DNA from 4 places in the Bradyrhizobium sp. BR 1433 genome. Region 1 is predicted to be linked to each of the others. Evidence: riboswitches for the same ligand, from Rfam matches in the RefSeq annotation. Region 1 holds a riboswitch; each other region holds the start of a gene.
The links. A riboswitch is a leader RNA that binds a small molecule or an ion and turns the genes downstream of it on or off. The one in region 1 is predicted to bind cobalamin.
Positions count from the first base shown of each region.

Region 1 (7,957 bases):
TGCCTCTTCCGGCCACTTGCTGAAGCCGTTGACCAATTTGGCCAGCTCTTTCTGATTGAAATTGGAAGGCCAGGCGTCATGGCGAACGAGATCGCTCGCGATCGCGACCGCGGCTTTCCGAAGCTCGACCTCTTCGGGCCACTTGCTGAAGCCATTCAGCAGGTTTGTTAGCGCCTGTTTACCAAATTGAGAGAGACGGGGACGGCGAATGACCTCGCGCGCAATCTCGATTGTTGCTTCCCGAGCGGCCGGCTCTTGCGGCCACTTACTAAGACCATTCACCAAGTTGGCCAATGCCTGCTCAGTATAGTGGGACATTCGAGCCGTTATGATTTCACCGGCAAGTGCGATTGCGGCTTGGCGACAAGCTGCCTCTTTCCACCACTTGCTGAAACCGTGCACCAGGTTGGTCAGTGCCTGCGGAGTGTATTGTGAGCGTCTGGCGTCATGGGAGTGAAGGACTTGCCCGCCAAGTGCGACCGCGGCCTGCCGACAGGCAGCCTCTTCTGGCCACTTGCTAAAACCATTCACGAGGCTCGCGAGGTCCAGCTGATTGAAATTGGTGATCCGGGTGGCTCTACGATCGATCTCGCCCGCAATCGCGATTGTGGCTTGCCGAGAGCTTTCGTCTTCTAACCACTTGCTGAAACCATTCACCAGGTTCGCCAAATGCTGTTGGGAATATTCAGAGAGTTCGATGGAACCATGGAGAATCTCAGCCGCGATCATCCCTGTGGCTTCCCGCGCGGCCGCCTCTTTCTCCCATTTGCTGAAACCGTTCACCAGGTTTGCGAGTCCCTGCGGAGCAAAATCCGAGAGGCGACCGGGGCGATCCGCTCGGCGGATCACCTCACCTGCGATTGCGATCGCAGCTCGATGGCAAGCTACTTGTTTCGGCCGACTTGCTGAAACCGTTAACCAGCGACGCCAGACTTTGACTGTTCAACTCCTGGAACGCCCCCCTTTGATCGGCGCAAAATTCGGCCAACCGGACTGTTCCATTACAGCATTCCGTCATCCTGCAGTGCCGACTGAAAGACGATGCGAGGAGTGAAATGGCTCTGAATCCGACTTTCTTGATCAACGCATTATCAAGCTGCGACACGCGAGCAGCAATGCGCTCGCACGCTCTTATACCGGCCTCACCTCCACCCGCCCGGCTTATCGCATTGCAGGTGGTGGCGTAGTCCCACGATTTCCCAGCGAGGATGTTTTCCTCGAAGCATTCTACAAATCTAAGTTGGAAATGCGAAGCAGCCTTTTGCAGGAACGCTGCTTGATCCGCCTGCCGAAGCTGCTTTGCGTGCTTGAGCACGGCGATTGAGAATTCACGTATCTGATGCGAACGATCGATCTCGGTTAGTGCTGCCTCAAGTGCCGACATCTGCATAATCATTTCTGGGGCCCGCCGCAGGCGCCCTGCGTTTATGGAGAGGAGTGCTGGTCCGCACGGTCCAGCATCAGGGCATGTAAACTCCTGCGCCGCCGGAGCTGCATTTATTTGCAGTTCGCGTTGTTTGTGGCTGCGACACCAAGAAGGTACACAATGAGACTGCGAGTTAGGTTGCCGAGCATTCTCCCCTTCACATCATCCGCCGATCTCTTGGCACGCCTACCCCAATGATCTGATCATTGTCCGGAAGCACCGAGATCTACGCCATGGCCGCTCACATATGCTTGCTGACATGATGCGCTCCCGCGAGCGTGACTTATGATTTTCCGAGCCTACAACCTGACGCTACGTGGGGTTCAAGTCATATGTTGGTTTACCTTTTTAGGAACGGTCAGCCATCTAGATGACATCATCTCAGCGATCGGCTCATGCCAACAAAGAAATCGGACTTGTCTTGCAACTCGGCGCACCAGGATGCTGGAAACGGCTATGCCGCTATTTGTTTTGTCGGAGATTGCATAGCAAGCGTCTCGTTCAACGCAAGCGCCCACTCAGTGTTCTGCCGATTGTGGCTGGTTCGGCCAGTGGCACGAACGCGAGGCATAGGCGACGTCGCAAGATTTGAGAGGCTTTTGGGTTAGTGGTCCTAGTCACCCGCCAACGTACGAGTGAAATCCAAGACTTATCGGCACAGGCGCAAATTTACCCGCCGCGCCTTTCATGCACGCGCGGTCGGGCAACCATCTGACGCATCGTCGCTTTGGGCGCGCATCGGCGCAGCGCATTATTGCTGAGGGACGCGCCCGCCGGCCGGCGCGTCCAAGTTAATTGGTGGCGTGATGCGACAATTCCATGTCGGCTGCGCTCGCAAAAGCAGCCGAACTGGTCAGACGGCGCAGGACGGTACAAATAGGCCATATGCGGCACTACGACGGCCCGGCGCGTACCGCTCATAAAGAATAGGCGTCGGTTATCGCACAATCAGTTCAGCCCCAATCGAGCGCACCGCCGTTCTGATACTCGATGACGCGGGTTTCGAAGAAATTCTTCTCCTTCTTCAGGTCCATTGCCTCCGACATCCATGGGAACGGATTCTCCGCCTCCGCGAACACGGCCGTGAGGCCGATCTGGGCGCAGCGACGGTTGGCAATAAAGTGCATGTACTGCTCGCACAGTGCGGCGTTCAGCCCGAGGAAGCCCCGTGGCATCGTATCGCGGCCATAGGCAGCCTCGAGTTCGGCGGCCGCGCGGATCATGTTTTGGACTTCCTCCTGGAAAGCCGATGTCCACAGATCCGGGTTCTCGATCTTGATCTGGTTGATCACGTCGATGCCGAAGTTCAGATGGATGCTCTCGTCGCGCAGGATGTATTGATACTGCTCGGCGATGCCAACCATCTTGTTGCGGCGGCCGAACGAGAGGATCTGCGCGAAGCCAGTGTAGAACCACATGCCCTCGAAGATCACGTAGAAGGCAACGAGATCGCGCAGGAACGCCTGACCGGCCTGCGGCGTGCCGATCCTGAAATCGGGATCGTCGAGATGCTGGGTATGCTTGATCGCCCACGCCGCCTTGTCGGTGATCGAGGGCACCTCGCGGTACATGTTGAACAGCTCGCCCTCGTCGAGGCCGAGGCTTTCGACGATGTACTGGAAGGTGTGGGTATGCACGGCCTCCTCGAAGGCCTGGCGCAGGAGATATTGCCGGCACTCCGGGTTGGTGAGGTGACGATAGATCGCCAGCACGATATTGTTGGCAACGAGGCTTTCGGAGGCCGCAAAGAAGCCAAGATTGCGCTTGATGGCGCGGCGCTCATCCTCCGAGAGGCCGTCGCGCGACTTCCACAGTGCGATGTCGGCCTGCATCGAGACTTCGGTCGGCATCCAGTGATTGTTGCAGGCGGCAAGGTACTTCTCCCATGCCCATTTGTATTTCAGCGGCAGCAGCTGGTTGACGTCGGCGCGGCAGTTGATCATCCGCTTCTCGTCGACCGAGACGCGGCCGCCATGACGGTCGATCGTGCCGAGGCCGGTTGCCTCGCTCAGAGCGGTTGGCGCCGCCGCGAAGGACTGCGGCATGAAGGGCGTGCGCACCTGGCGGGTCGTGGTCGCTGTTTCTGAAAAGTCGAGCATAATGTTGGTTCCTTTGGTTTTCTTACTGGCAGGCTTCGCAGTCGGGATCATCGATCGAGCAGGCAATGGCGCTCGGCAGATCGGGGGCCGGCGCGGTCAGCGCCACTGGCGAGACAGCGTTGAGCTTGCCGTCGGTGCCCTTCAGCGTTGACTTCTCGACATGGGTCGCGCTGCGCGAGCGCAAGTAATAGGTCGTCTTCAGGCCCAGCGACCAGGCTTGACGGTAGAGCGCGTCGAGCTTCTTGCCGGAGGGATTGGCGATATAGAGATTGAGAGACTGCGCCTGGTCGATCCATTTCTGCCGCCTCGCCGCGGCCTCCACCAGCCAGCGCGAATCGATCTCGAAGGCGGTCGCATAAAGCGCCTTGAGATCGTCGGGGATGCGGTCGATCGCACCGACGCTGCCGTCAAAATATTTGAGGTCGTTGACCATCACCTCGTCCCACAGCCCGCGCGCCTTGAGGTCGCGCACCAGATGGTCGTTCACCACCGTGAAATCGCCGGACATGTTGGATTTGACATAAAGGTTCTGGTAGGCCGGCTCGATCGACTGCACGACGCCGCAGATGTTGGAGATCGTCGCCGTCGGCGCGATCGCCATCACATTCGAGTTGCGCATGCCGACCGAGGTGACGCGGCCGCGCAGGGCTGCCCAGTCAAGCGTGCTCGTACGGTCCATCGTGACCCCGCCGCGGGCATCGGCAACATAGTCGATCGAATCGATCGGCAGGACGCCCTGGCTCCACAGAGAGCCCTCGAACGACGGATAGCGCCCGCGCTCGGCGGCGAGATCGCAAGACGCCGAAATCGCATGATACGAGATCGCCTCCATGCTCGTGTCGGCGATGGCGACGGCGGCATCAGACGCTACCGCGACGCGCAGCATATGTAGCGCGTCCTGGAACCCCATCAGGCCGAGCCCGACCGGGCGATGCCGCAGATTGGAGCAGCGCGCTTCGGGGATGGTGTAGAAGTTGATGTCGATAACGTTGTCGAGCATCCGCATCGCCGTCGTCACCGTCTTTTTCAGCCTGACATCGTCGAGCCGACCGTCCTGGACGTGGTTGGCGAGGTTGATCGAACCGAGATTGCACACGGCGGTCTCGTCGTCGGACGTGTTTAGCGTGATCTCGGTGCAGAGATTCGAGGAGTGGATCACGCCGACATGGCGCTGCGGCGAGCGCAAATTGCACGGATCCTTGAAGGTGATCCAGGGATGGCCGGTCTCGAACAGCATGGTCAGCATCTTGCGCCAGAGGTCGACGGCGCGGATCTGCTTGAACAGGCGCATTTCGCCGCCCGCGGCCTTGGCCTCGTAATAGGCGTAACGCTCGGCAAATGGCTTACCATAGAGATGGTGCAGATCCTGCGTCTCGTCCGGCGAGAACAGCGTCCATTCGCCGTCAGCCTCGAACGCGCTGCATGAACAGATCGGGCACCCAGTTGGCGGTATTCATGTCATGGGTGCGGCGGCGGTCGTCGCCGGTATTCTTGCGCAAATCGAGGAATTCCTCGATGTCGACGTGCCAGGTCTCAAGATAGGCGCAGACCGCGCCTTTGCGTTTGCCACCCTGGTTGACGGCGATCGCGGTGTCATTGGCTACTTTCAGGAACGGAACCACGCCCTGGCTTTCGCCGTTGGTGCCCTTGATATGGGCGCCGAGCCCGCGGACGCGGGTCCAGTCATTGCCGAGCCCGCCGGAATATTTGGCAAGCAGCGCGTTGTCCTTGATCGACTTGAAGATGCCGTCGAGGTCATCGGCCACGGTGGTCAGGAAACACGACGAGAGCTGCGGCCGCAGCGTGCCGGAGTTGAACAGCGTCGGCGTCGAGGCCATGAAGTCGAACGACGACAGCAAATCGTAGAACTCGATCGCGCGGGCCTCGCGGTCGATCTCGCGCAGCGCGAGCCCCATGGCGACGCGCATGAAGAAGGCCTGCGGCAGCTCGATGCGGTTGCCGCGGACATGCAGGAAATAGCGGTCGTACAGCGTCTGCAGGCCTAGGAACTGGAAGGACAGATCGCGTTCCGGTTTCAGCGCCGCGGCAAGACGCGCGAGGTCAAAACGGCCGAGCTCGGCGTCAAGCAGTTCGGACGTGATGCCGGTCTTGATATAGGCCGGGAAGTACTCTGCATAGCGCGTGGCCATGTCGGCCTGCGACGCGCTGGTCGGCGCATCGAGCACATTGGTCAGCACCTCGGTGCGCAGCTTGTCGAGCAACAGGCGGGCACTGACGTAGCTGTAGTTCGGCTCCTGTTCCACGAGGGTGCGGGCTGCCATCACCGAGGCGAGCGCCAGCTCGTCCTGGCCGATGCCGTCATAGATGTTGCGCTCCGTCTCGGCGATGACGGGCGCAGCGTCGACGCCGTCAAGGCCGGCACAGGCCTCGTTGATGATCAGCGCCAGCCGCGCGTGGTCGAGCGGCACCTTGGTGCCGCCGCGTAGCGTGACCTGAATCGCTGGTCCCGCCGGGGGCTTTGCCGTCTTCGCCGCCCCCTGCTCGTCGCGCTGCCTCGTGCGCTCCTCTCGGTACAGCACATAGGCGCGCGCAACCTTGTGGTGCTCGCTGCGCATCAGCGCCAGCTCGACCTGATCCTGCACGTCTTCGATGTGGAAGGTGCGGCCCTCGCTCATCCGCCGCGACAGCGCGGTGACGACCTCAGCAGTGAGTTGCTCTACGATCTCATGCACCCGGCGCGAGGCGGCCGCGGCATGTCCCTCGACCGCCAGAAACGCCTTGGTCATCGCCACCGAAATCTTGCTGGCGTCGAATTTCGACACCGTGCCGTTACGGCGGATCACCTGCATCGGAGGCGACGCTTCCGGCGCGGCGAGCGGTTCTGGACGCAACTGGATGAGTGGCGCTGGCTTTGTTTCGCGATCGAGAGAGAGTGACATCGTGCAGACCCCGTGATGCTTGTTGGGGCCGGATGTCGAGAGGACGCTGCGTCATTCCGGCGGACAAGCGTCGCCGGCATGGCTGTGCAAGCGACCGCCGGGACACCCCGCCCGTGGACGTGTTTGGTGTCGCGGCAGGTCTCCTGGCTCGCAGGTCGCCGTTGCTCCCTTGTCTTCCCAATGCCTCGCGGCATCAGTGACTTAACAGGGCGAGAGCAACTCACTGCTTACAGTTGCGGGGGCAGCGCCGGATTTTACGGATCGATCCGTACTTCACCGGCTTCCCTCTTAGCCACCAAATCTTGCGATACGATGGACCGTCGACAGCTATATCTGGTGCGATTTGGAAGGGAATGTCAACGACCGCAAGATGGCCTTTCCAAAATTTCTGCAAGCTTATCCCAAGGCCCGTGAGCGACTGGCGGGAAGCTTTAAGGCGCTCGCCTTCTCGTCCAGCCCAAACCTCGACCGGGTGATGCGGACGCTTTGCCTCGAACTTGCGTATCGGGCACGGGTAGCCAGCTCTTTCGAGCAATGGTGGTCTTTGATTACGAAAGGCGCCCTTACCGATCGTATGCGGGTCTAGTGCGGTCGCCCGACGTTGTTCGGCCTTGGCATCAACAGCGCGATCAATCCCCTTCCAGAATCGTACATCGCTTTCATAGCGGTGCTCTCGTCTGTCATGCTGACAGGGGATGAATTCGGTCGAGGTCATCTACTTCTCCGATGGCATCGCACACCTGGAAAAGTCACAACCCGCTGAAACCACCCAACTTTAGTTTCCGGTCGGCGTCCTACATAAGGCGTTTTTCGGCCGACTTGGCGTGGCGGAAACTGCGCCCGATTGGAGTTCCACTATGTCCCAGAGCGCGCCCTGGGGGCTGAACATTGTTGAGATCGAGATCGGCATTCTCGCCCGCCAATGCCTCGATAGACGCATCGACAGTTTCCCACACCTCGTCAAAACGTTGCAATGTCAACCACGCCTGCGTCAATTGGATGCTCACAACCGAAAAGGCTCGCGCAAAATGGCGTGCGCCGTCCAAGCCCTTCAGCCAGATCAAGTCAATTTCAACGACCCAAAACCTCAGTGTCGAGGCCTTAGTCAGCTTCTCGAAAGCTGACCTTCCTAGCATCGGACTTGGTCTGTAGATGCCCTTGCCGCCCACGCCTGAGCTTGGTCACGAACCTAGGGTAGGCGCTAGGCCGATCGGAACGATGCCTTGTCGCTTATGAGAGCAAGGAGAGCCCTATGGATTCCAATCGGATAAACGGTGCCCTCTCGCGCGGGTCCCAAACTTGGGACGTCAGCACACGGGAGAATTATGAATTATTTAGCCAGACTGTGAATCAAGTCAGGTCATCGTCCGCCGCGCCTGTATCGGCAAAGACTCCGATTTGGAGTTCGAGTGCTCCGTACGGGAACTTCTCACGCAATGGATACTCCTGGAACAACGACATATGGGGCGCTGGCGCTGGGCCTCAGACGATTTCGGTGTATGAAGCCAACCGGTGGGGCGTGTGGTCGAACC
Region 1 is NZ_JBPUGG010000001.1:3,410,460-3,418,416, forward strand. It holds gene ACSKB9_RS16755 (hypothetical protein) at 1-783, opposite strand, end outside; gene ACSKB9_RS16760 (hypothetical protein) at 851-1,384, opposite strand; gene ACSKB9_RS16765 (ribonucleotide-diphosphate reductase subunit beta) at 2,380-3,525, opposite strand; partial or broken gene ACSKB9_RS16770 (ribonucleoside-diphosphate reductase subunit alpha) at 3,548-6,425, opposite strand; cobalamin riboswitch at 6,542-6,763, opposite strand; gene ACSKB9_RS16775 (hypothetical protein) at 7,220-7,489, opposite strand; gene ACSKB9_RS16780 (glycosyl hydrolase) at 7,678-7,957, shown strand, end outside.

Region 2 (7,957 bases), 1.1 Mb from region 1:
ACGGTGAGCCGCTCCGGCAGCACGATGCGCTTGCTTTGCGGATAGAAGCGCTCCAGCGCCGGATGCAGCAGGAAGGCGCGACCGTCATCCTCGGCGCGGTCGCCGGCTTCCGACACCAGGATGAAATCCGGCCGTAGCTTTACGATCGCCTCCAGCGAAGCAAACCCGCCTGCTCCGACGCCAAGTTCGCCGGCGGCGTTGGACAGGCCGGTTGCCGCCAGCAGCGAGCTGACCAGGCTGCCGTCGCCGGGCACAAAGCCACGCCGCTCCAGCGGCAACACGCGGTAATGATGCGCGCCTGCCGCCGCCCGCGCATGCGCGATCGCCGCATCGAGGCGCGCGATCTCGGCTTCTGCGCGATCGGGATGCTGCACCACATCGCCCATCGCGCGGATCTGGTCCTTCACCTCGTCCAGCGTGCGCGGCACCGTGAATTCGACGAGGTGCAGCCCGTGGGCCTTCAACAGATCGCGGGTCGCGCGCTTGTCGAACAGGCTGACCACGACGAGGTCGGGCCTCAGCAGCAGCACGTCCTCGGCCTCGCCGGACAGGCGCGGAAAGTTTCGCGCCTTCTCCGCGGCCCAGGATTGCCAGGCATCACGCGAGAAGCGGCTGAGGCCGATAATCTGGTCCGGATCGGCCAGCGACAGCACGAGCTGGTCGCTGCAGACATTCATCGAGACGATGCGCGGTCCGGCGGCGGACGCGGCACCGGCAGAGATAAGCCACAGCAGTATCGCGACCACCGCTCCAAGATGAAGCGAAGCGAGATGGCGGCCACACTGAAAGTGCGCCCCCTCTCCCGCTTGCGGGGGAGGGTTGGGGTGGGGGTTTCGCAGCGAGTTCATATCGTGGAGAGAGCCCCCACCCGCTGCGCTCTTCGAGCGCAGCGACCTCCCCCGCAAGCGGGAGAGGTGAACTGAGCTCGTGGTGAGGACGTGGCCACATCAGACGTCCGCCCACGGCACGATGACGGCCTCGCGCTGAAATTCGGCACGATAGGCGCTGACCCGGAACACGCTGGCGAGGACCGCTTCCGACAACGCTTCAGCAGGCGCGCCCTGCGCGGCCAGCCGTCCCTCCGACAGCACCAGAACATGATCGGCGAAGCGCGCGGCGAGTCCCAGGTCATGCGTCACCACGATCACCAGCACACCGGCATCGGCGACGTTGCGCAGCTTCTGCATCACGTCGATCTGGTGGCGTGGATCGAGCGAGGCGGTCGGCTCGTCGGCGAGAATCACCGGCGCCTCCACCGCGAGCACCCGGGCCAGCGCGACGCGGCTGCGCTCGCCGCCGGAGAGTTCGGTGACGCGGCGATCGCTGAATTCAGTGACGTCGACCGCCTGCATCGCGCGCAGCACCGCCTCCATATCCGTCTGCGACATCCGCGCCGGATCGGTCGCGCCGTGCGGATAGCGGCCGAGCGCGACGATATCGCGTGCCGGCAGCGGCCAGTGCACCATGTGCCCCTGCGGCAGATAGGCGAATCGTTTCGCGCGCTCGCGCAGCGGCAGCGACGCCAGCACATCGCCGCCGATCCGGATCTCGCCGCCCGACGGAATCAGCCCGGCCAGCGCGCGCAGCAGTGTGGTCTTGCCGGCGCCGTTCGGCCCGACCAGCGCGACCAGATGGCCCGACGGCAGCGACAGCGAGACATCGTGCAGCACCTTGCGGCTGCCGAGCGAGGCATTGAGAGCGACGGCGGAGAGCAGCGTCATGCCACGCCTCCGCCGAGCGCGCGGCGCTCGCGCATGATCAGATAGAGAAAGAACGGCACGCCGATGATCGAGGTCAGCACGCCGACCTTGATGTCCGAGGTTGAAGGAATGATGCGCACCGCGATGTCGGCGGCGAGCAGCAGCGCCGAGCCGGTGAGGGCACTCGGCACCAAGAGCCGCGCCGGATCGTGACCGATCACGGGACGCATCAGATGCGGCGCAACGAGGCCGATGAAACCGATCGTGCCGGTGACCGCGACCGCGCCGCCTACGCCGAGCGCCACGCCCGTGATCACGAAAAGCCGCAACCGCCCGACGTCGACGCCAAGGCTCTGCGCCGCCTCCTCGCCGAGTGTCAGCGCGCGGAAGGCGCTCGCCTGGCTGAGCAGGATGGCGGCGCCTGCGATGATGAAGGGGAGCGCCAGCGCCACGTGCTGGAAGCTGCGGTCCTCCAACGAGCCGAGCAGCCAGAACGCGATCTCCAGCACCACGAACGGATTGCTCGAGAGATTCATCACCAGCGCGGTTGCCGCCCCCGCAAAGCTCGAGATCGCGAGCCCGGCGAGGATCAGGATCAACAGCCCGGCATTGCGGCCGGCGATCGCAAGCAGCGCGAACACCGAGCCGAAGGCGGCGATGATCGCGACCACCGGCAGCGTGTAGGAGCGCACATCGGCGAGGCCCAGCGCGATCACCAGCACCGCGCCGAACGCGGCCGATTGCGGCGCGCCGAACAGCGACGGCGAGGCCAGCGGATTGCGCAGCAGCCCTTGCAGCGCCGCACCGGACAGCCCGAGAATGCCGCCGATCGCAAATGCCAGGATGGTGCGCGGCAGGCGGATCTCGCGCACGATCACCTGCGCCACATCGCTGCCGCCGCCGAACAGCGCCTCGATCACCGCGAGCGGCGACAGCCGCACCGGCCCGACGCCGAGCGAGAGCACGCACAGCAGGACCACGAGCGCGAGCAGCGCCGCGGTGGCGCCCCACCGGCGCCGCGCCGCGACCTCGGCCGCCAAGGCAAAATCCTGCACGCTCATCGGATCCATGCTCTTACAGCGATCGTCGTGGCAGACAAGCGACACTCGACAAAAACCGTGGCCGCACGGCCATTGCCCGACTTCCGCCGGATTGACTTTGCTACCCGGCCGAACCCTAGATGAACATGACGGTTCTTTCATGAGATGAAAAGGGAATGCGGTACGGGGAAACTTCCCCAACGCCGCGGCTGCCCCCGCAACTGTATGCGGTGAATCCTTCGTCACAGGCCACTGGGAATCTCGGTCCTGGGAAGGCGACGAAGGGTAACGACCCGCGAGCCAGGAGACCTGCCGTCAGCCGTGGTCACACGCGATGCTGCCGGTCGGGGAGTACAGGCATGAGCTTCACCTGATGCCGTGAGCACGATGGTGAGACTGGTTCGCGGTGACGTGCCACTGACGTTGCCGAGGCCTTGCTTATGTTCTCCTTCCCTTTCCATCGGCGGCGCCGCGCGCTTCTGCTCGCGTCGACGATGATCGCGCCGGCGACGATGCTCGCGCCGGCATTCCTTGTCTCCGCAGCGCGGGCGCAGCAGGCACCCGCTCCCGATCAGCTGCCGGCGATCGAAGTCACCAAGCCGGGCGACCAGAACGTCACGCGCGCCAGGCCGGCCGCTGACGAAGCGCCGGCGCCGCGACGCCCGGCGCCGGGCACCTCGCAAGGCAACAATACAGGCAGCGGAGCCGGATCGGGCACGACAGGGACCGGCGTGGCCACCGGAACGGGCGGCACCGGCGGCCGCCAGCTCGCCGGCATTGTCGGCTCCTCCTCGGCCGTGATCACCGCCGACGACATCGCGCATTCGCCGGTGCAGTCGTTGCCCGAGATCCTCGCGCAGGTGCCGGGCGTGCAACTGCAAACGCCCTATGGCGGACCGAACGGCGCCAAGACGTCGGTCGACCTGCGCGGCTTCGGCGCATTCGCGACCGACAATACCCTTTTCCTGCTCAACGGCCGCCGCCTCAACGACGTCGACAAGGCCGGCTTCGACCTCACCACGATTCCGCTCGATTCGATCGAGCGCATCGAGATCACGCGCGGCAACAGCGGCGCAGTGCTCTACGGCGACAACGCGGTGGGCGGCGTCGTCAACATCATCACCAAGACCGGCGTCGGCTGCCCGCCGACAGCGATGCGCGCCGAGGCCGGATTTGGCTCGTTCAACACCCGCATGGCCGCGGTGTCCGCGGCGCTCAATTCCGGACCGTGGTCCACCTCGTTCTACGGCAACGGCATCAAGTCCGACGGCTACCGCGTCAACAATGCGCTCGACCAGCGCAACGCCGTCGGCAACATCAACTACACCACGCTGGATCTCACCGCCTTCCTGACCGTCACGGGCAGCGACCAAAAGCTCGGCCTGCCCGGCGGACGGCTGATCGATCCGTCGATCGGTGTCAACGAGTTGCTCACCGACCGCCGCGGCGCCGCGACGCCTTTCGACTATGCCAACCAGCAGACCGCCAGCGTCACCGCCGGCTTCACCAGGACGCTGATGAACGGCGTCGACCTCATCGTCGACGGTGGCTGGCGGCAGCGCGAGACGCAAAGCGGCTTCTTCGGCACGGTGCCGACCATCAGCTTCGCCTCGACCTACAATGACGCCGCGCTGCAGACCTGGTCGCTCACGCCGCGGCTCAGCGTCAAGAACGTGATGCTGGGCATGCCGTCGACAATCCTGACCGGCATCGACTATTACGATTCGACCTTCCGCGAGGCGCGCGGCGCCTATCAGGGCGTCGACCCGTTCCATATCTACAATATCGAGCAGCAGTCCGTGGCCGGCTATTGGCAACATACGCTGGGCCTGTTGCCGACGACCGACTTCGCCTACGGCGCGCGCGTGCAGAACACCAGCATCTCGGCGCGCGATCGCTACGACCCGAATGCGCCATTCGCATTCGACACCCAGGCGGCACCGCTCGACAGCAACGAGACGCAATACGCGCTGCATGTCGGCATCGAGCATCGCCTGACCGACACTTTCTCGGTGTTCGGCCGCGCGGCACGCGCATTCCGCACGCCCGATGTCGACGAACGCGTCGCGTCGGGTCCGTCATTCGACCCGCTGACCTTCGCCCCGATCCCGCAGACCTTCCAGCTCAAGACCCAGACCTCGCAGGATGTTCGAGGGCGGCTTTCGCGTCAGGACCAACCGCTTCCAGGTCCAGACCAGCGTCTATCTGATGGATCTCGAGAACGAGATCCATTTCAACCCGGTGCTGTTCTTCAACACCAACCTCGACCCCACCCGCCGCTATGGCTCGGAGACCAGTGCCTCGCTCAAGGTCAGCGACAGCGTCACCCTGCGCGGCGGCATGGCGATCACCCGTGCGGTGTTCCGCGAAGGCATCTGGGCCGGCAACGACGTGCCGCTGGTGTCGCGCTACACCGGCAATCTCGGCGTCACCTGGAATATCTGGCAGAACTATCTGGTGTTCGACGCCACGGTGCGGGCCTGGAGTTCGCGCATCATGGACAACGACCAGGCCAACACCCAGAGCCGGATTCCCGGCAACGCCACCGCCGATATCAAGCTGAGCGGGCAAGTTGACCGCTTCTTCTGGTCGCTGAGCGTGAACAACCTGTTCAACGCGCTCTATTACGACTACGCCATCGCGAGCACGTTCACCGAAGGCCGCTTCTCGGCCTATCCGCTGCCCGGCCGCACCTACATGGTAAAGGCCGGCGCGACGTTCTAGAGCATGATCCGGTGGGGCGGGTGTGACCCGCCGCACCGTCTCCGAATATTACAAACGCACCGAAACTGGGGTAGAGTTCCGGCAGCTGATTTGACCCGCGCAGGGGAAACGCATGGCCAAGGCCGGGAAGCAGACCAAGGGCGGCGCCAAGACCAAAGACAAGACCGACGACAAGTCTAAGAAGCCTCCGCCACCCGCAGCGTTGCAGGAAGACGAGTATTATGAGGATGGCGACATCGCCACGCCGAAGCTCGACCGCTACGGCAATGATGACGAGCCGTTGTGAGGCTATGCGATATCCATCCTCACGTCGTCCCGGCAAAGGCCGGGACCCATTGCCACCGGATTGGGTTGTTGAAATAGGCTGCGGCCCCAGCGATACGCAACAATCGCCAGCGATGGTTATGGGTCCCGGGTCGCGCTGCGCTTGCCCGGGACGACGCGGATGGAGCTAGTCAAAGGCTTCGTCCCCGATCTCCCTGATACGCGCACGGTCGCGCAGTAGCGCGCCGCGGGCTCGCAGCTTGCGAGCTACCCAGCCCGGCTCGTCGTCGCCAAGCAGACAATAGGTCGCAGCGGGGTCATGGGCTGCCCCCCTTCCGGATTGGTTGCCGTGCTAGGCTCGGCATGGACGCTGGATCCTTGCTTTGGGGGGCGGTGCCATGAGATTTGCGAAGGCGGTGCTCACGGTCTTCTGCATCATCGCGTCGATGTGCGAACCGTCCAATGCGCAACAGGCCCCCAGGAAAGTAGGAATCCTCGTCAACGGCAGCCCGTCGCCGCTGTTCGATTCCATCAAGAAAAACCTTCTGAGCGACTTCGCCGAGCGCGGCTATCTCGAAGGACGCGACATCGTCATCGAGCCGCGATTTGCCGAGTCGAAGCTCGAGCGCCTTCCCGGTCTCGCCTCGGAACTGGTCGGCGCGAATGTGGATGTCATCCTCGCACTCGGCGGCCCGGCGTCGGTGGCGTCGCAGAAGGCCACGTCGACGATCCCGGTGATCTTCGCGATCGTGACTGATCCGGTCGCGTTGAAGCTTGTCGCCTCGATGGAAAAACCGGGAGGCAATGTCACGGGCCTCACCAACCTGGATCCGCAGCAGGCCAGCGACCAGTTCAAGCTTCTGAAGGAGGCATTCCCCGGGATCACGCGCGTTGCGATTCTCAGTGATCAAACGATCCCCGGCGCGGATGAACGCGGGCTCGCCCCGATTGACCGTGCCAACGAGGCCGCAGCCAAGGCCCTGGGGCTGGAGTCGCAAATCGTGAAGGTCAAGGGTGCGGACGATCTGGAGGCCGCGATTGCCGGGATGGCAAAGGAACGCGCGGAGGCGCTGCTGGTCCTGGAAGTGCCGGTGCCCTGGAGCAATCGAAAGCGGGTCGGTGAACTGGCCATGAAGAACCGCTTGCCGGTAATGTTTCCCGGCGGCCAGGCGGACGCGGGCGGGGTGATTACCTATGGCGCCAACGTCGCCGATACATGGCGCGAGTTTGCGACATTCGCCGACAAGATTTTCAAGGGCGCGAAGCCCGGCGACCTGCCGGTCGGCGTCGTCACCAAGCGAGAGCTGATATTCAATCTCCAGGCGGCCCGTGCCGTGGGCGTCGAGATTCCACCGGAGCTCTTGAAGCGCGCAGACAAGATCGTGCAGTGAATTCGCACTGAAGGATCCTAGCGGAAATCGCCGTTTTCGATCGCCTTGATACTGCCGCGATCGAGCAGGTGCGCGCCAAAGCCGCCGCGCGCCAGCGATGCGGCGATCTGCGGTGATGCCAGCAGCAACGCCGTGGTCATCGCCAGCGGCACGGCACTGAGCCAGTCGAGCCGCACCGGCGTCAGCTCTTCGCTGCTTCCCCGATAGTGCCCTTCGCCCGCGGCGATGCGGCCGCATTCCCGGATCAGGTCACGCCGCGTGCCATCGCGCGATGCGCTGCCGAGCAGCGCCTGCATCGCCAGATGCGTCCGCACCCCGAGACGGCCCTCGGCCAGCGGCGCCGGCGTCTCGCCGCGCGAGACGCGCAGCAGCAGATCGACCAGATCGACGCCCGACTGAAAGGCGTTCATCGGCTCGACCAGCCGCGGGTTACAGTCGATCAACAGCGGCGTCGCGCTGTCGAGCGGCATGATGACGTCGACCGAGAGCGCACCGTGCCAACCAAGATGCGCGCCGATGGTCTCGAGGCCGGCGCGGATCGCCGGCCGGCTCACGCTCTCCTTGATCGCCTCGCCGCCGCCGACACCGGCCGCAATCTGGCGGTAGGCATGGAAGCCGACAAGCGTGCCGTGGCAGAACACCGACTGCGCCTTCTCGACCGTGCCGGTGACCAGATCCTGCGCCAGCACCTCACCGCCAAAATCGCCTGAGGACTCGAGGTCGTAGAGCGCGCGATTGAGATCACCAGCGTCGCGCACGAACCAGACGCCGCGGCTGGCGGTACCGACCGACGTCTTGACAACGGATGGAAACCGCACCGCCTCGCGCAGCTCCTCGG
Region 2 is NZ_JBPUGG010000001.1:4,511,276-4,519,232, forward strand. It holds gene ACSKB9_RS21975 (ABC transporter substrate-binding protein) at 1-677, opposite strand, end outside; gene ACSKB9_RS21980 (ABC transporter ATP-binding protein) at 948-1,721, opposite strand; gene ACSKB9_RS21985 (FecCD family ABC transporter permease) at 1,718-2,761, opposite strand; cobalamin riboswitch at 2,874-3,071, shown strand; partial or broken gene ACSKB9_RS21990 (TonB-dependent receptor) at 3,181-5,464, shown strand; gene ACSKB9_RS21995 (hypothetical protein) at 5,577-5,750, shown strand; gene ACSKB9_RS22000 (ABC transporter substrate-binding protein) at 6,127-7,119, shown strand; gene ACSKB9_RS22005 (hypothetical protein) at 7,137-7,957, opposite strand, start outside.
Region 2: it holds a riboswitch for cobalamin, as region 1 does, so the genes downstream of both, ACSKB9_RS21990 (TonB-dependent receptor) here and ACSKB9_RS16770 (ribonucleoside-diphosphate reductase subunit alpha) in region 1, are expected to answer to the same signal.

Region 3 (7,957 bases), 4.8 Mb from region 1:
CCGGACCTCGCCGCGATTCCCATTTGGCCTGTTCGAGCTCCGGGCGGTCGCACTCGGTCTGGGGGTAACCGATGCAGAGATAGCCGATAAATTTCCAGGAGTCCGGGATTTCCAGAACGCCATGAATGCGTTCTGGATTGAGGATCGATACCCAGCCGATGCCGATGCCTTCGGCGCGCGCGGCAAGCCACATCGAGCAGATCGCGGCCACCACGGAATATTCCGACGTCTCCGGCATCGTCGCGCGGCCGAGACCGGCGCCGATCCGGTCGGTCTTCTCGGCGAACACGGCGAGATGGCCCGGCGCTTCCTCGAGGCCCGATAATTTCAACGCTGCGTATTTTGTGGCGCGCTCGCCCGAATAGGACCGCAGCGCATCGGCGTTGCAGGCCTTGAAGTCGTCGATGACAGCGCGGCGTCGTGTCTTGTCGTCGACAATGACGAACCGCCAGGGCTGGCTCAGGCCGACCGAAGGCGACAGGCAGGCGATCTCGATCAGCCGCTCGATCGCGCCATCCGGCAGCGGATCGGCCCGGAACCGCCGCACGTCGCGCCGCCACACGAACAGTTCGTGCAGTTGGCGGCGAAACGTATCGTCGAATGAGACCATCGCGGGGCCTTTGGCGGGATCGATCTCGGACTTCATTTAAGCTTCATCGGCAGGCCCGCAACGACGAACTCGACCTCGTCTGCGATGCCGGCGATAGTCTGGTTCATGATTCCTGCGGCGTCGCGGAACGTCCGCGCCAATGCATTGTCTGGCACGATGCCGAGACCGACCTCGTTGGTGACCAGCACGACCGGGCCGTGCTGGCGCGACAGCGCATCCGCCAGCCGCGTCACTTCCTGCGACCAGTCGCGCCCGGCATGCAGCAGATCGGATAGCCAGAGCGTCAGGCAATCGACCAGCCTTGCACCAGCGCCATCGGTCCCGGACAGCACTTCAACCAGATCGAGCGGCACCTCGCGCTCGATCCAGTCGCTGCCGCGCCGCGCGCGATGTTTGGCGATCCGCTCATCCATTTCCGCATCGAGCGCCTCGGCGGTCGCGATATAGACCGGCTGTCCCGGAAAGCTGCGCGCACGAAGTTCGGCGCGCCGGCTTTTGCCGGACCGCGCTCCCCCCGTGATCAGAATGACGGCCATATCATCTCCTGTGCGACCGGTACGCACGTCGTTCACAAACGCTCTAACCACCAATCGCGGAGAAAGACAAAGCCGAAATCCGTCACGGAGGGCTTGCACTCGGCCGATGTCTTGCGCATCAGGGGGACCGCGGCGAGGAGAGGGTTATCGTGGGTTTTGCGGGAGCAATGGCGGTGGCGATGGCGGTAGATGCCCTGATCGGCTGGCCGGCGTGGCTGTTTGGCCGCATCGGCCATCCCGTGACCTGGCTCGGCCGGCTGATCCATCTTGTCGACAGCGCCTGGAACCGCGCCTCCGACCCGCCGGCGTTTCGTCGCGTGGCCGGCATTGCGGCTGCGATCCTGGTGATCGCGCTGGTGATTGCGCTCGGTTGGGCCGTTCAGTCCGTGCTCGCACCCGGATGGGTTCGCGTTGTCCTTGTCGGCGTGCTGGCATGGCCGCTGGTTGCCGTGCGCTCGCTGCATGACCATGTCGCCGCGGTCGCAAATCCTCTTCTATCCGGCGACATCACGGCCGCGCGTTCGGCGGTCGCGCAGATCGTCGGGCGAGATCCGGCAACGCTCGACGACGCCGGCATCGCGCGCGCCACCATCGAGAGCCTCGCCGAGAATGCATCCGACGGCATCGTGGCGCCGGTGTTCTGGGGCGCGCTGTTCGGCCTGCCGGGGATCCTAGGCTACAAGGCGATCAACACGCTGGACTCCATGATCGGTCATCGCACCGAGCGACACGAAGCCTTTGGCTGGGCGGCCGCCCGGATCGACGATCTCGCCAATCGCATTCCGGCGCGGTTGACGGGTGTTCTGTTCGTGCTGCTCGCGCCGAACCGTTCGCAGGCGTGGTCATGCATGTTGCGCGATGCACGTCGGCATCGCTCGCCGAACGCCGGCTGGCCGGAAGCTGCGATGGCCGGCGCGCTCGGCGTGCGGCTCAGCGGTCCTCGCATCTATCACGGTCACATCGCCGATGAGCCCTGGCTGAACGAGGGGGCGCGCGATCCGGCTGCCGCTGACGTCCTCACCGGGCTGAAACTCTATCGTTACGCCATGATTCTGTTGGCCGGGTCGCTGCTAGTCTTGGCGCTGGCGTGAAGGAGCGGCGCATGCGTGAGCACGGCGGGAATCTTGATGTCGCCCAGCGGCGCTTCGGCGGCGCCGCGGACGACTGGATCGACCTGTCGACCGGGATCAATCGGGTGCCGTATCCCTTGGTCGATGTCGAGCCGCGGCAATGGAGCGCCTTGCCGTCGCGATCCAATCTTGAATCGCTGCACGACGCCGCGGGGCAGGCCTATGCCACCAAGGCGCCGATCGTGGCGATGGGCGGTGCGCAGGCCGCGATTCAGTTGCTGCCGCATCTGGCGCTCAAGGAGCGGGCGCCGGATTCTGGCGCCGACCTACAATGAATATGCCGCGGTGTTGTCGGCGGCCGGCTGGGACGTCGCCGAGGTGACCGATCTCGCCGCGCTGGCGGGTGCGGACATTGCCGTCGTCGTCAACCCGAACAATCCTGATGGACGACGCCATGATCGGCGCGAGTTGCTGGCACTGCTGCCGCGCGTTGGCCGGCTCGTCATCGACGAGAGTTTTGCGGACGCCGTTCCTGACCTGTCCCTTGCACCGGAAGCAGGACGCGCCGGGCTGCTGATCCTGCGCTCCTTCGGAAAGTTCTACGGACTTGCCGGCCTGCGGCTCGGCTTCGCTGTCGGCAGCGAGGCGGACATCGCCGCGCTTGCCGCGATGGCGGGCCCTTGGCCGGTTTCGGGCGCCGCGATTGCGATCGGACGGCGCGCGTTGCTCGATCGCGACTGGGCAACGGCGACGGCCGCGCGGCTCGCGGACGACTGCGTCAGGCTCGATGCAATGGCGCGATCGCAGGGATGGACGCTGGTCGGCGGCACACCGCTGTTCCGGCTCTACGAGACCGGCGATGCGTTGGCCGCGCAGGAGAAGCTTGCCCGTGCACAGATCTGGTCGCGGGTTTTCCAGCAGAAACCGGGATGGCTGCGCCTCGGCTTACTGGGCAGTGAGAGCGAATGGTCTCGCCTTTCCGCCGTGCTGTCGCGCTGATTGCGACGGCGCTGCGCTCCCTCTCCCCGTTCTTACGGGGAGAGGGCTGGGGTGAGGGGCCGTATCCGCGTATTCGGCGACAGCTGCGGTTGCGGAGACTCCCCCTCACCCGGAACGCATCTAACGATGCGTTCCGACCTCTCCCGCACGCGGGGCGAGGTGAGAAGGAATCATCTCGCTTTAACGCGCCAGCGCGAGCAGGCCTTCGACATCGAGATGGGTCTCGATGTGTTCGGCAAGTGCGTCGAGCGCGCTCTCGACCTTGGCGCCGTAGGGCTGATCGGCCGCCGCGATGTCGAGTTGCGCGAGGAAAGCCTTGCGAAATTCGTCCGAGGCGAACAGCCCGTGCAGATAGCTGCCGTGAACGCGCCGATCTGCGGAAACCGCGCCCTCAGCCGTACCATCAAGCAACGCAAAAGGCCGCGCGCGATCCGGGCCGTCGGTGCGGCCGATATGGATTTCGTAAGCGCTGATCGGCTGGCTGGTCGCGGCATGCACCGCGCTGACGCGTGTCAGTGTCTTCTGTTCGGTCATCGTGGTCGTGACATCGAGCAGCCCGAGCCCGCGTGTTTCGCCGGCAGGACCTTCGATCCCATCGGGATCGGCGACGCTGTGTCCAAGCATCTGGTAGCCGCCGCACAGGCCGAGGACATGGCCGCCGCGGCGATGATGCGCGAGGAGATCGATGTCCCAGCCCTGCGCGCGCAGGAAGGCGAGATCGCCGCGGGTCGATTTCGAGCCGGGCATGATGACGAGCTTCGCATCACCCGGGATGGCTTCGCCTGGACGCACCATCACGAGATCGACGCCGGGCTCGAGCTTCAGCGGATCGAGGTCGTCGAAATTCGCGATCCGCGACAGCGCAAGGAACGCGATCTTGCACTGGCCGGGCTTGCGCGCCTCGCCGAGCCCGAGCGCATCTTCGGCCGGAAGTTCGCCGGCGCGGACGAACCAGGGCAGCACGCCAAAGCCGCGCCAGGCGGTGCGCTCTTCGATCAAGCGGTAGCCGTCCTCGAACAACGTCGGATCGCCGCGGAACTTGTTGATGACAAAGCCCTGGATCATCGCCGCATCATCAGGGTCGATCACCGTCTTGATGCCGACCAGCTGCGCGATCACGCCGCCGCGGTCGATGTCGCCGACCAGCACCACGGGCACGTCGGCTTTGCGCGCAAAACCCATATTGGCGATATCGGACTTGCGTAAGTTGACCTCGGCGGGGCTGCCGGCGCCCTCGACCAGCACCAGATCGGCGCGCTGCTTCAGGCGCGCAAAACTCTCCAGCACCGCGCCCATCAATGATGGTTTCATGCCGGCATATTCGCGCGCGCGTGCGGTCGCGATCCGGTTGCCGTGCACGATGATCTGGGCGCCGACATCGGTCTCGGGCTTGAGCAGCACCGGGTTCATGTCGGTGTGCGGCTCGACGCCGGCGGCGAGCGCCTGCAACGCCTGAGCGCGGCCGATCTCGCCGCCGTCGACGGTCACCGCCGCGTTGTTCGACATGTTCTGCGGCTTGAACGGTAGTACGCGCAGGCCGCGTCGTCGGGCGGCACGCGCAAGGCCGGCGACGATGAGCGATTTGCCCACGTCCGAGCCGGCTCCCTGGATCATCAATGCGCGCGCCATGGTGATGTCTGTCAGAACTCGACGCCCGGCTGGGCCTTGATGCCGGAGCGGAACGGATGCTTCACCAGCGTCATCTCGGTGACGAGGTCGGCAATCTCGATCAGCTCCTCCTTGGCATTGCGCCCGGTGAGCACGACATGGGTCATCGGCGGCTTCGACGTGGTCAGGAAGTCGACGACATCTGATATCGCGAGGTAATCGTAGCGTAGCGCGATGTTGATCTCGTCGAGCACGACCATGCGCAGGCTTGGGTCTGCGATCAGCTGCCTGGCCTTTTCCCAGCCGGCTTGCGCTGCCGCGATGTCGCGGGCGCGATCCTGCGTCTCCCAGGTAAAGCCTTCGCCCATGGCGTGAAATTGACAGAGATCGCCGAAATGCCCGGTGAGCAGGCGGCGCTCGCCGGTATCCCAGGCGCCCTTGATGAACTGCACCACGGCGCAGGGAAAGCCGTGAGCCACACAGCGCACGATCATGCCGAACGCGGAGGACGATTTTCCTTTGCCGGCGCCGGTATGAACGATGATCAGGCCCTTTTCACCGCTCTTGGTCGCCATGATGCGGTCGCGGGCGGCCTTCTTTTTCGCCATCTTGTCCGCGTGGCGCGCATCCGGCGAAAGATCGGTGCCGACGGCGCCGTCTTCAGCGTCCTTTCCATCAGAAGTCATCACATTCCTTCGGCTTGACAAGTGCGAGGCTTGGACGAATGGTGGTCCTGCGTTGGTTCCTGTCCTACGACAGGCGAAGAGGGAATGCGATAGGGCTCCGCTAAATCGGGCCCGAAGCGCAGCCGCCCCCGCGACCGTCACCGGAGAGATGCCCAAGCCACTGATTCCATACGGAGTCGGGAAGGTGGGCATCGAAGGGTAAAACCTGCTCCGCAAGCCGGGAGACCTGCCAACGCAGCATGTTGTGAAACCGGCGGACGGGGTGTTCCGCGACGGGGAACGAACCTGTCCAAAATCGGTTCGTGTGCCTCATCGCTTCCCGCTGTCAATCCAGGAAGGGCGATGAGCGTTACACTTCATGTCTGCATCACCTGCCGCGCCGGCCAGACGCCGGCGGAAGGTGAGCTCGCGCCCGGTGCACGCCTGCATGCCGCGCTTGTCGAGGCGGGCGTGCCCGATGACGTCGATCTGGTTCCCGTCGCATGCCTGTCGGCCTGCAGCCAGGGTTGCTCGGTCGCGCTCAGCGCGCCGGGGCGGTGGTCCTATGTCTACGGCCGGCTGTCCGAAGCCAATGCCGCGGATGTGATCGCCGGTGCCTCCGCATATGCGGCGGCGCCCGACGGCATCGTGCCGTGGCGCAGCCGTCCGGAAATCTTCCGCAAGCAATCGCTCGCCCGCATTCCACCTCTTCCCGTCGTGCCGGAGGCCGCAGAATGACCACGCTCGCCAAAATTCCGGTCACCGTCGTGACCGGCTTTCTCGGCTCCGGCAAGACGACGTTGATCCAGCATCTGATCCGCAATGCCAACGGCAAGAAGCTCGCGGTGCTGGTCAACGAATTCGGCAGCGAAGGCGTCGACGGCGACATCCTGAAGTCGTGCGCCGACGCCAATTGTCCGGCCGAGAACATCGTCGAACTCGCCAATGGCTGCATCTGCTGCACCGTCGCCGATGATTTCATCCCGGCGATGGAGCAGTTGCTGGCGCGGAACGTGAAGCCCGATCACATCGTGATCGAAACTTCCGGGCTCGCCCTGCCGAAGCCGCTGCTGAAAGCGTTCGACTGGCCGGAGATCCGTTCGCGGATCACGGTCGACGGCGTGATCGCGCTCGCCGACGCCGAGGCCGTCGCCGCCGGCCGTTTTGCGCCTGATCCGGCCGCGGTGGATGCGCAGCGTGCGGCGGACGGCAATCTCGACCACGAGACGCCGCTGTCGGAAGTGTTCGAGGACCAGATCGCCTGTGCCGATATCGTGCTGCTGACCAAGGCGGATCTCGCCGGGGCGGAGGGGATCAAGGCAGCGAAAGCGGTGATCGCGGCCGAGATGCCGCGCGAGGTGCCGATGTTGCCTGTCGTCGACGGCACGATCGACGCGCGCGTGATCCTCGGGCTCGGGGCGGCGGCGGAAAGCGATCTCGCGGCGCGGCCGTCGCATCACGATGGCGAGGAGGAACACGAGCACGACGATTTCAATTCCGTCGTGATCGATCTTCCGGAAGTTTCGGATGTCGACGCGCTGGTCGCCTCGATCAAGGGGCTGGCGCGCGAGCAGAACGTGCTGCGCGCCAAGGGCTACATCGCGGTCGAAGGCAAGGCGATGCGGCTGCTGGTGCAATCGGTCGGCGAGCGGGTGCGGCATCAGTTCGACATGCCCTGGGGCGCCCGGGCGCGGCAGTCGAAGCTCGTCGTGATCGGCGAACATGCCGATATCGATGAAGCCGCGATCAGGGCACGGCTTGGTGTCTGATGCACGTCGTCTTCCGCGAGAGCCGCGGCCTTGAAGAGACCGCGACGCCAAGGGACCTCGGCCAGGATCCGGCCGATCTCGTGGTGTTGTCGTTTTCCGACAGCGATCTTGCTGCCTTCGCGGCCGGCTGGCGGCGCGGCCGCGCCGCATTGCCGTCGCTGCGGCTCGCCAATCTCGCGGAGCTGCGCCATCCGCTGTCGGTCGATACCTACATCGAACGGACGCTCTCGCACGCGCGCGGCATTCTGGTGCGGCTGATCGGCGGCGAGCCCTATTGGTCATACGGGCTGGCCGCGGTGCATCGGCTGGCGAAGGAGCGTGGCATCGCCCTAGTCGTGCTGCCGGCCGATGGCCGCGACGATCAGCGGCTCGACGAATTCTCGACCTTGCCGATCTCGACGCTGCGCCGCCTCAAGGTGCTGTGCGACAAAGGCGGTCCTGTTGCCGCGCAGGCCGTGATCGCGCAGCTGGCGCTGGCGTCCGGACTCTATGCCGGGCCGGTGGTCGGCGAGATCGATCTTCCCGAGATCGGCGTCTACGATTCCCGGCGCGGTGCCATCACGGCGTTGCCGGCACCGGACGGCCGGCCGCGCGTGCTGGTGACGTTTTATCGTTCCTGACCTCGCGGCCGGCGACACGGCGCCGGTCGATGCATTGATCGATGCATTGCGTGAGCGGGGCTTTGATGCTCATGGCGTGT
Region 3 is NZ_JBPUGG010000001.1:8,218,011-8,225,967, forward strand. It holds gene bluB (5,6-dimethylbenzimidazole synthase) at 1-610, opposite strand, end outside; gene cobU (bifunctional adenosylcobinamide kinase/adenosylcobinamide-phosphate guanylyltransferase) at 643-1,146, opposite strand; gene cbiB (adenosylcobinamide-phosphate synthase CbiB) at 1,314-2,237, shown strand; partial or broken gene cobD (threonine-phosphate decarboxylase CobD) at 2,249-3,215, shown strand; gene ACSKB9_RS39420 (cobyric acid synthase) at 3,396-4,844, opposite strand; gene cobO (cob(I)yrinic acid a,c-diamide adenosyltransferase) at 4,856-5,509, opposite strand; cobalamin riboswitch at 5,546-5,757, shown strand; gene ACSKB9_RS39430 (DUF1636 family protein) at 5,852-6,226, shown strand; gene cobW (cobalamin biosynthesis protein CobW) at 6,223-7,257, shown strand; partial or broken gene cobN (cobaltochelatase subunit CobN) at 7,257-7,957, shown strand, end outside.
Region 3: it holds a riboswitch for cobalamin, as region 1 does, so the genes downstream of both, ACSKB9_RS39430 (DUF1636 family protein) here and ACSKB9_RS16770 (ribonucleoside-diphosphate reductase subunit alpha) in region 1, are expected to answer to the same signal.

Region 4 (7,957 bases), 750 kb from region 1:
CCAGGTCGCGACCCTGCAGGTCGGCGACGTCGTCCCGGTCTCGACCGGCAGCGCGACGGTGCTGACCACGAGCAACACGGTGGTCAACACCATCGACTATCGCAACACCGGCATCATCCTGAAGGTCTCGCCGCGCGTCAGCGTGAACGGCACTGTGCGGCTCGATGTCGAGCAGGAGATCAGCAACGTTCCCCAAAGCAGCGGCAGCACGGTCAACCTGACGCCGACCGTTTCGGAACGACGGGTCAAGAGCCAGATCTCGGTGGCCAACGGTCAGACCGTGCTGCTAGCGGGCCTGATCAGCGAGCAGCAGAGCGGCGCCCGCAATGCGCTTCCGGTGCTCGACCAGATTCCGGGCCTCGGTGACGCCTTCGGACATCAGAGCAACGGCACCCAGCGCACCGAGCTGATCATCTTCATCCGCCCGCAGATCATCCGCAATGGTTCCGACGCCCAGACCGTGGCCGAGGAGCTTCGATCGAAATTGCGCGGCAGCATCGCCACGACATCGACCAATGCACCGATCACCACCAGCTATCACTGAGCCAAGCAGCAGGATGCGCCGCGTTCTCGCACCACGGACAGGCCTCTCGGCTTCGCTTGCGATCGTGCTTTGGGCGATGAGCGCCTCTGTCGCGAGCGCCGACAGCGTGGCGCGCGGATCGGCCGCCTTCCATCGCGGCGACTATGCCCGGGCGGCTCGGGAGCTCGCCCCGGCCGCCGAGCACGGCAATGCGCGCGCCCTCGGCATGCTGGGCTTCTTGTATGAGCACGGCTTCGGCGTGCCGCAGGCCTACGCAGCCGCCGCCGACTGCTACTATCGCGGCGCCGTGCAGGGCGACCCGTTCGCGCAGGCCCAGCTCGGCCTGATGTACGACAAGGGTCACGGCGTTCCGACGGATTTCGTGCTGGCCTACAAATGGCTCAATCTGGCCGCGGCCCGCTCGAACGGGCGGCAGCGCGATGCCTATCTCCGGTTCCGCGATGCGGTCGCATCCAAGCTTTCGACCTATGAGATCATTGCCGGACAGCGGTTCGCACTGGAATGGGCACCCGATCGGCCGGCGCCGGACGTGCACCTGACCGTCAAGTAATCGCGCCTTACGGGGGTGTGCGCACGAGGCCCGCCGACACGCCCCTGCCTCGTACCTTCCGCCGCCGCAACCGGCGCCAGCCGATCACGATCCCGCTGATCGAGATAATCGTACCAGCCGCCGATAGCAGCCACACCACGACGTCGCGCGCCGGCGAGATGCGCAGCAGCAGCGGGAAGTCGACGCTGTGCAGCGCGTTGAACAGCCAGCGGTAGAACCGGCGGCTGTCGTCGTTGCGGTCGAGGATCTCGCCGGTGACGGGGGAGATGTGCAGCCAGGTGTGGGCGGGATCGTCGAAGCCGATCCGCAATACGGGAAGCTCGCGCGTCTGGTGCAGCGTGTACCAGTAGGCGTCGGGTTCATCGAGCTGCCGCGCTGATGTCATCGCAGCGCCGGGCATTGCGTGTCGGGCGGCAGCGATGATCTCGTCGCGCGAGAGGGTCATCCGCGCACCGGTCACAGGATCGGCGATGCTGCGGCCTCCGTTACCGTCGTCGAGCAACATCAACCGGTGTCCGCCGATCCAGACGAAGCGGGCCTCCACCGCCGGCATCGATGGCGACGACTGGAAGCCGGCGACGATGTCGGCCGTGTCATGGCCGCTATAGCCGATCGCGATCTCGCGGGTGACGCCGCGGCCGGAGAACGCGCCGCCGGGATTGAGCGACAGCCAGCCGCTGAACATCCAGGTGAGAACGAAGATGCCGCCGATCAGGCCGGCGATGTGATGCCAGGCCATCCAGCCGCGATAGGGCGAGACGGCGCCATCAGCATAGCGGCGCATCAGCCGCAGGCGGAGGACGCCGATCCAGAAGCCGGTGATCGCGACGACAAGACAGACACCTGATATCCACAGCACCACATCCCGCCACAGCGGGCCGTCCTTGCGCAACACGGTCGGATAGATCCAGTGCGGGATCGAGCCGAGCCAATTCCATATGCGCTCGCAACGCGTGGTGTCGAGCGCGATCTCGCCGCTGCGCGATGAGACGTAGAGCTCGGTGCCATCAGCGTCACCGAGGCCGATCAGATGGAGCGGCCGCAACGGATCGAAGCGCGCCGTGACCGACCATTGGTCGCGCGTGATCGTTTCGATCAAGCGAGGCTGCACGGCATGCGGATGATGAGCGGCAATGGCCAGCGCCTGGTCCGGCGTGATCCGGTCGATCACGCTGCCGTCGGTCGCCGAAATGGTGATCGCCCCTTCCTTCCAGCCGGTCACCCGATAGACGGGCGTGTCATCCATCATCGAAAGCCGCAGATCACGCGGATAACGCTCCACGCCCGCGATCGCCATCGCGCGATCGGGTGTGACCCGCACCTTGCTCCAGGGAATGACAGGAAGCGCGGCGAGGCGCTCGCTGTCGGTAAGGCGCGGAAAGGCCACGTACATCATGACAAGGCCGGAGATGAACCACATCGCGAACAGGAGACACGTCGCAATGCCGATCCAGCGATGGACGATATAGAGCCACCGCCGCCCGCGCCGGATCAGAGCGTTGCGCATGGTCAGAACTTCACGTTGACGGACAATTCGGCGGTACGCGGCATGCCTAGCAGCCACTGCCCGGTGCCGTTCGAGGTCACCGCGTAAGCCTTGTCGAACAGGTTGTAGACGCGGAACGCGACCGTGGTGCGGTCATCCGGCTTCCACCTGACGCCGCCATTGACCACATTGTAGCCCGGACGCAGCTGGGTGTTGGCAAGATCGGAGTACATCGCACCGACGATCTGCACGCCGCCATAGACCGACCAGTTGGGCGCGAAATCGCAGGTCAGCCAGACATTCGAGACCTGCTGCGGCACGTTGACCGGGACATTGCCGTTGAAGCTGACGATCTTGCCGCCGACCACCTGGCTGTTGTTGTCGTATCTGGCGCGCAGCAGTGCAAGATTGGCGTCGACGCGCCAGCCGTCGCTCAGCGCGAGCCCGATCGATCCTTCGACCCCGCGCGATGATTGCTGGCCGATCTGCAATGCCAGGCCGCCGGTGGGATTGCCGGGATCGGGAATCGTCAGCCCGGTCTTGACGATCTCGTAAGCGGCCAGCGTCCACTCGCCGCGGCCGCCCCAGAACGACTGCTTGACCCCGATCTCGGTCTGCTTGCCGGTCGCGAGCTGGAACGTCTTCTGCGAAGTCGACAGCGAGATCAGATTGCTGACTGGATCGACGCCGACCGCGTACTGGCCATAGAACGCGAGGTTCTTGATCGGCTCGTACACCAGCCCGGCGCGCCAGCTGGTGCCCGACAGCGTGGTTTCAAAGCTGTTTGCCGGCGTCTTGTAGTCGGTGCGATCGACCTCGGGGCGGTCATACCTGACCCCGGTCACGAGTGACAACTGATCGGTCAGCGAGAGCCGATCCTCGGCGAACAGCGCGTATTGATTGACGATCGCGTTGAAGCCCGGCGTGGTCGCCGTCGTCGTGGCGAAGAACGATCCGGGATCGAACACATAAGGATTGACCGACGACGCGCCGCCATAGGGCGAGTTGTTGGTATGGGTGAAGTCGATCCGGTTGACGTCGAACCCGGCGACGACCTGGTTCGCAAGGCCGAACACGTGACCGCTGAAGGTCGCATCCATCCGGTTGCCGAGTTGCTTCTGGTCGTGAAAGATCTCGATATAGCTCGTGCGATCGATCAGCTGGCTCTTCGGATTCCAGGTGTAGTTTTCGATGTCGCGCCAGTGCCGCTCGCTGGTCAGGTAATACAGCGTGTTGTTGACCTTGATGCCGTCGGCGACATCCCACTCGGTCTTGAACCGGGTCCAGCTGTCCTGATATCGGATCGCACTGTCCAATGCGTTGTAGTTCTTGAAGCGCAGCGCATCGTGGATCGCGCCGTTGATCAGCGGCGTGCCGAAATAGCGCGACGGGCTGCGATCGCCGTAATCTTCCGAGAGCGTGAAGGCGAGATTGTCCGACGCCTGCACCCGCACGGCAGCGGAGACCACCGCGTTCGAGGTCTTGTCGCGATCGACCCAGCCGTCCGACATGTTGCCGGTGGCGTTGATGCGGTACGACACATTGGGATTGATCGGACCGGTGCTGTCCACCGAGAGCCGCCGCGTCATGTTGCTGTCGAGCGAAACCTCGGCCTCGTTATAGGGCGTGCTCTGCGGCTTCTTCGGAATCACGTTGATGACGCCGCCGATCGCGCCTTCGCCGTACAGCACCGAGGCCGGGCCGCGCAGCACTTCGATGCGTTGCGTCGACCAGGTGTCGTAGGGGAACGTCAGCGTGCCGGAGCCGATATAGAAGCGCGTGCCGTCATACAGCGTCATCACCGAGTTGCTGCCGGCAAAGCCGCGGGTGCTGAACGACAGGCCGCCATTGCCGGGTGCCGGCGTTGCGATGAAGCCAGCCGCGTCCTGGGTGACGGCATCGAGCACATTATGCTGGCCGCGTTCAGCGATGGTCTGCGCCGTGATGATCTCGACGCTGGCCGGCGTCTGCAGCGGCGTCAGATTGAGACGACTGCCGGTGCCGCCCTGCGTGGTGGCATTGAGCGTCGGCGATGCCGATCCCCGTACGCCCGACGCTGCGACGCGCGGCGTGTTGCCGGTTGTTGCGATCGTCGCGGGCCTCGGCCGCGCCGCGGCGGCCACGGCACGGCTTCGCGCCGCGGGCTTCGGCCTTGCCACAGCGGAAGGCGCGACCTCAATCGGATCGAGCCTGGTTGGTGGCGGCGTTTGTGCCGAGCCTTCGGCCGGCAACAGCAGCGATGACAGGGAGCAGAGAAGACCGAGGCGCCATTTGCGCGCAACGGGAGAGGACGGAGACATGAAAGGACTCGCGGTAACGTGGCACGTCACCGCGAACGCGGATGGCGCATTGCCGAAAAGGCAGTGCTCCGATCCCACCAGGACGCCCCCGCCCGATGTGCTCGCGTGTGACCACGACTGACGGCAGGTCTCCTGGCTCACGGGTCATCGCCTGTCGACGCCTTCCCGGGCCGATGGCCCAGTGGCAAATTGACGAAAGGCTCGCCGTTTACAGTTGCGGGGACAGCTGCGGCATTGGGGTTACCCTCGCACCGCATTCCCTTTTGATCCCCGAAGGGAACCGTCGGCAAAAACGATAGGTGGTGCCGGCAAGGCTGTCAATTCGATGCGATTGTCGCACACATGCTTTGCGAGATGCTGCTGCGGCGATGACACAGCGACGTCGAGGGCTGACGCCCAAAGGCAACCCGTCATCCTGAGGAGCGCGGCACGCGCGTCTCGAAGGATGCACGGCCCGGCTGGCGGCCAATTCATCCTTCGAGACGCCGCTTCGCGGCTCCTCAGGATGACGGGAAACGTAGGTTCGCGTCACTGAGCCTCGACGCATCCCTGCATCACCTCATCAATCTCCGCGCGCGACAGCGCACCCATCTCGGCGATGAACACGATGCGCGTGCGCGGCACGCCGGGCGACGGGACGCCGCCCGCAGCCAAGGTCGCGCGGCCGCCGGCGAGTTGAAGCACGGTCAGCCGCCCGGGCTGCTCCACCGTCTCGAACAATCCCTTCGCCCGCGCCAGCTTCGGCGCCAGTCTGCCGATCGCCTGCTGCAAGCGCGGCAGCACGACGGGCCGCTCCGAGGTCCAGCTCAGCGTGTCGAAGCGATCGGACGACGGCCGTCGCGGCGCGGTCTCGCGCGGCGCCGACACATGATCGAGGTCCGCTGGGAACAGCAGCGCGGCCGGCACCTCGCCATGCAAGGCATCAACCACCACGGCCGCCGGACGCGCCGCGCGCACGGCGTCGCGGATCGCGGCGCAGGTGGCGGCGTCAGTCAGATCGACCTTGCTCAGCGCCACCACGTCCGCCGCCCGGAGCTGCGAGCGCAGCAGCGCATCGTTCAGCTTCGCCGCAGGCTGCGTCGCGTCGACCACGCACAGCACGGTCTCCAGCGGCGCCTCCTTCCAGATCACGGGATCCATCAGGTTGCGCACGATGTCGGCGGGATCGGCGATCCCGCTGGTCTCGATCACGATGAATTCGGGACGCGGATCACGCCGCAGCAACGTGGCGAGCGTGCGCAGCAGGTCGCCCTCCAGCGTGCAGCAGATGCAGCCATTGCTCAGGCTGACCACGCCGTCGCTGGCGCCGGCGATCAGCTCGGCGTCGATATTGATCGCACCGAAATCGTTGACCACGGCGGCGATGCGCCGCCCTTGCGCATGCGCCAGCAGATGGTTGACGACCGTGGTCTTGCCCGCCCCGAGGAAGCCCGCGACCAGCAGGATCGGGACCGGCACCTCAGCCCCCCGTGATAGGCCGGCGCACCGGCCGGCCGGGACGCGCCGCGACATCGAGCACACCGTCGCTGATCAGCGGCTGGCCGCTGACCACGAGATGCCGCACGCCCTCCGCCGGACGATTCATCGCCGAGAAGGTCGCGCGATCGCTCAGCGTCTCGTAGTCGAACACCACAACATCGGCGTCGGCGCCGACCTGCAGCCGGCCCTTGGCCCGCATCGCCGGCGTGCTCGCCGACAGGATCTCGGCCGGGATCAGCGCGCATTTGCGGATGCCCTCGAGCAGCGACACTTTCTTGCGCTCGCGCACCCATTCACGGATGAAGCGGGTGAAGCAGCCGGCCGAGCGCGGATGCGAGGTGGCATCGTCGGGCAGCGGCCAGGCGTCGCCGCTGTAGGGACGGCCATCCGACAGCGTCCACGGCATCGCGTCGGAGGCGATCGCGCCGCCCGGATACAGCACCGCCATATCGAGCAGATCGCGATGATGCGCGTTGTTCTCGATGTCGAGCACATGCCACAGCACCAAGGTCGAGGGCTCTTCGGCCTGTGCCGCCAGCAGCTCCTCGCGGCTGCCGAAACGGTGACCGTCGGTCACGCGCTGCACCGAATCGTAACCGAGGCCGTTGCGCTCCTCGAATTTCGGATCGCTGAAGAAGGTCGCCGCCAGCACAGTCGAGCCGGTGCCGTAGGGATAGGCCTCCACCGTGATCGGCAGGCCCTGCGCCTGCGCTTTCGCGATCAGCGCGACACAGCGCTCGATATCCGTCTTGCTCGACGAGTTGAAGTGGCAGATGTGCATATGCGCGCCGGTGGCGCCGGCATAGCCGATCAGGCGGATATAGGCTTCCGCCGCGCTCTCGGGATCGATCCGCGACATGTAGGCGACGTGGGTGAAGGTCGGCACCGCATGATCCGCCGCGAGCTGGCACACCGCGGTCAATTCCTGCACGCCGGCGCCCGGCGCATAGGCGTTGAGAATGCCGATGCCGATACCGCCCTCGTTCAGGCCGATCGCGAGGCGCTCCAGGATGCCGCCGACCTCGCCTTCGGTCGCCACGTTTTCGATCCAGCGGCGATCGCGCATCGCGGCGCCAAACGATTCCAGCGAGCTTTCCGAATTCGAACCGGTCATCGCGCCGATGCGCGCGAAGGCCCAGTTGGCGGCGGCGCCGTCGTTCAGCACCCTGCCCTTCTCGGCCTGGCGCTTGTACCAGGACGCGACCGGCAGCACGCCGGCCTCGAGGTCGAGCGAGGTCGTCACCCCGTCGAACGCCTGCATGCGGTCGGCCGGTATGGTCTGGCCATGCGCGTGCAGGTCGATGAAGCCCGGCGCCACCACGAGCCCGGTCGCGTCGATCTGCCGTTCGGAACCGCCGAGGCCGGTGCCGACCGCGGCGATCTTGCCGTCGACCACGGCGACATCGCCGATCGCGTCCATCCCGCTGGCCGGATCCACCACCCGGCCGCCGCTGATCACCAAGCCACCCATCTCGCCACTCCCCGCATTCCGAAACCGACCGGTCTCCTGTCGAGCACAGAGAAGCGCATCGCACTGATCGCAGCAAGCCGGCCAGGGTTGTGGCGACATGCTGTGACGGAATATCCGCTGCGCCGTG
Region 4 is NZ_JBPUGG010000001.1:4,159,448-4,167,404, forward strand. It holds gene gspD (type II secretion system secretin GspD) at 1-544, shown strand, start outside; gene ACSKB9_RS20310 (tetratricopeptide repeat protein) at 621-1,094, shown strand; gene ACSKB9_RS20315 (PepSY domain-containing protein) at 1,102-2,601, opposite strand; gene ACSKB9_RS20320 (TonB-dependent receptor) at 2,604-4,880, opposite strand; cobalamin riboswitch at 4,986-5,180, opposite strand; gene ACSKB9_RS20325 (CobW family GTP-binding protein) at 5,409-6,338, opposite strand; gene ACSKB9_RS20330 (amidohydrolase family protein) at 6,340-7,830, opposite strand.
Region 4: it holds a riboswitch for cobalamin, as region 1 does, so the genes downstream of both, ACSKB9_RS20320 (TonB-dependent receptor) here and ACSKB9_RS16770 (ribonucleoside-diphosphate reductase subunit alpha) in region 1, are expected to answer to the same signal.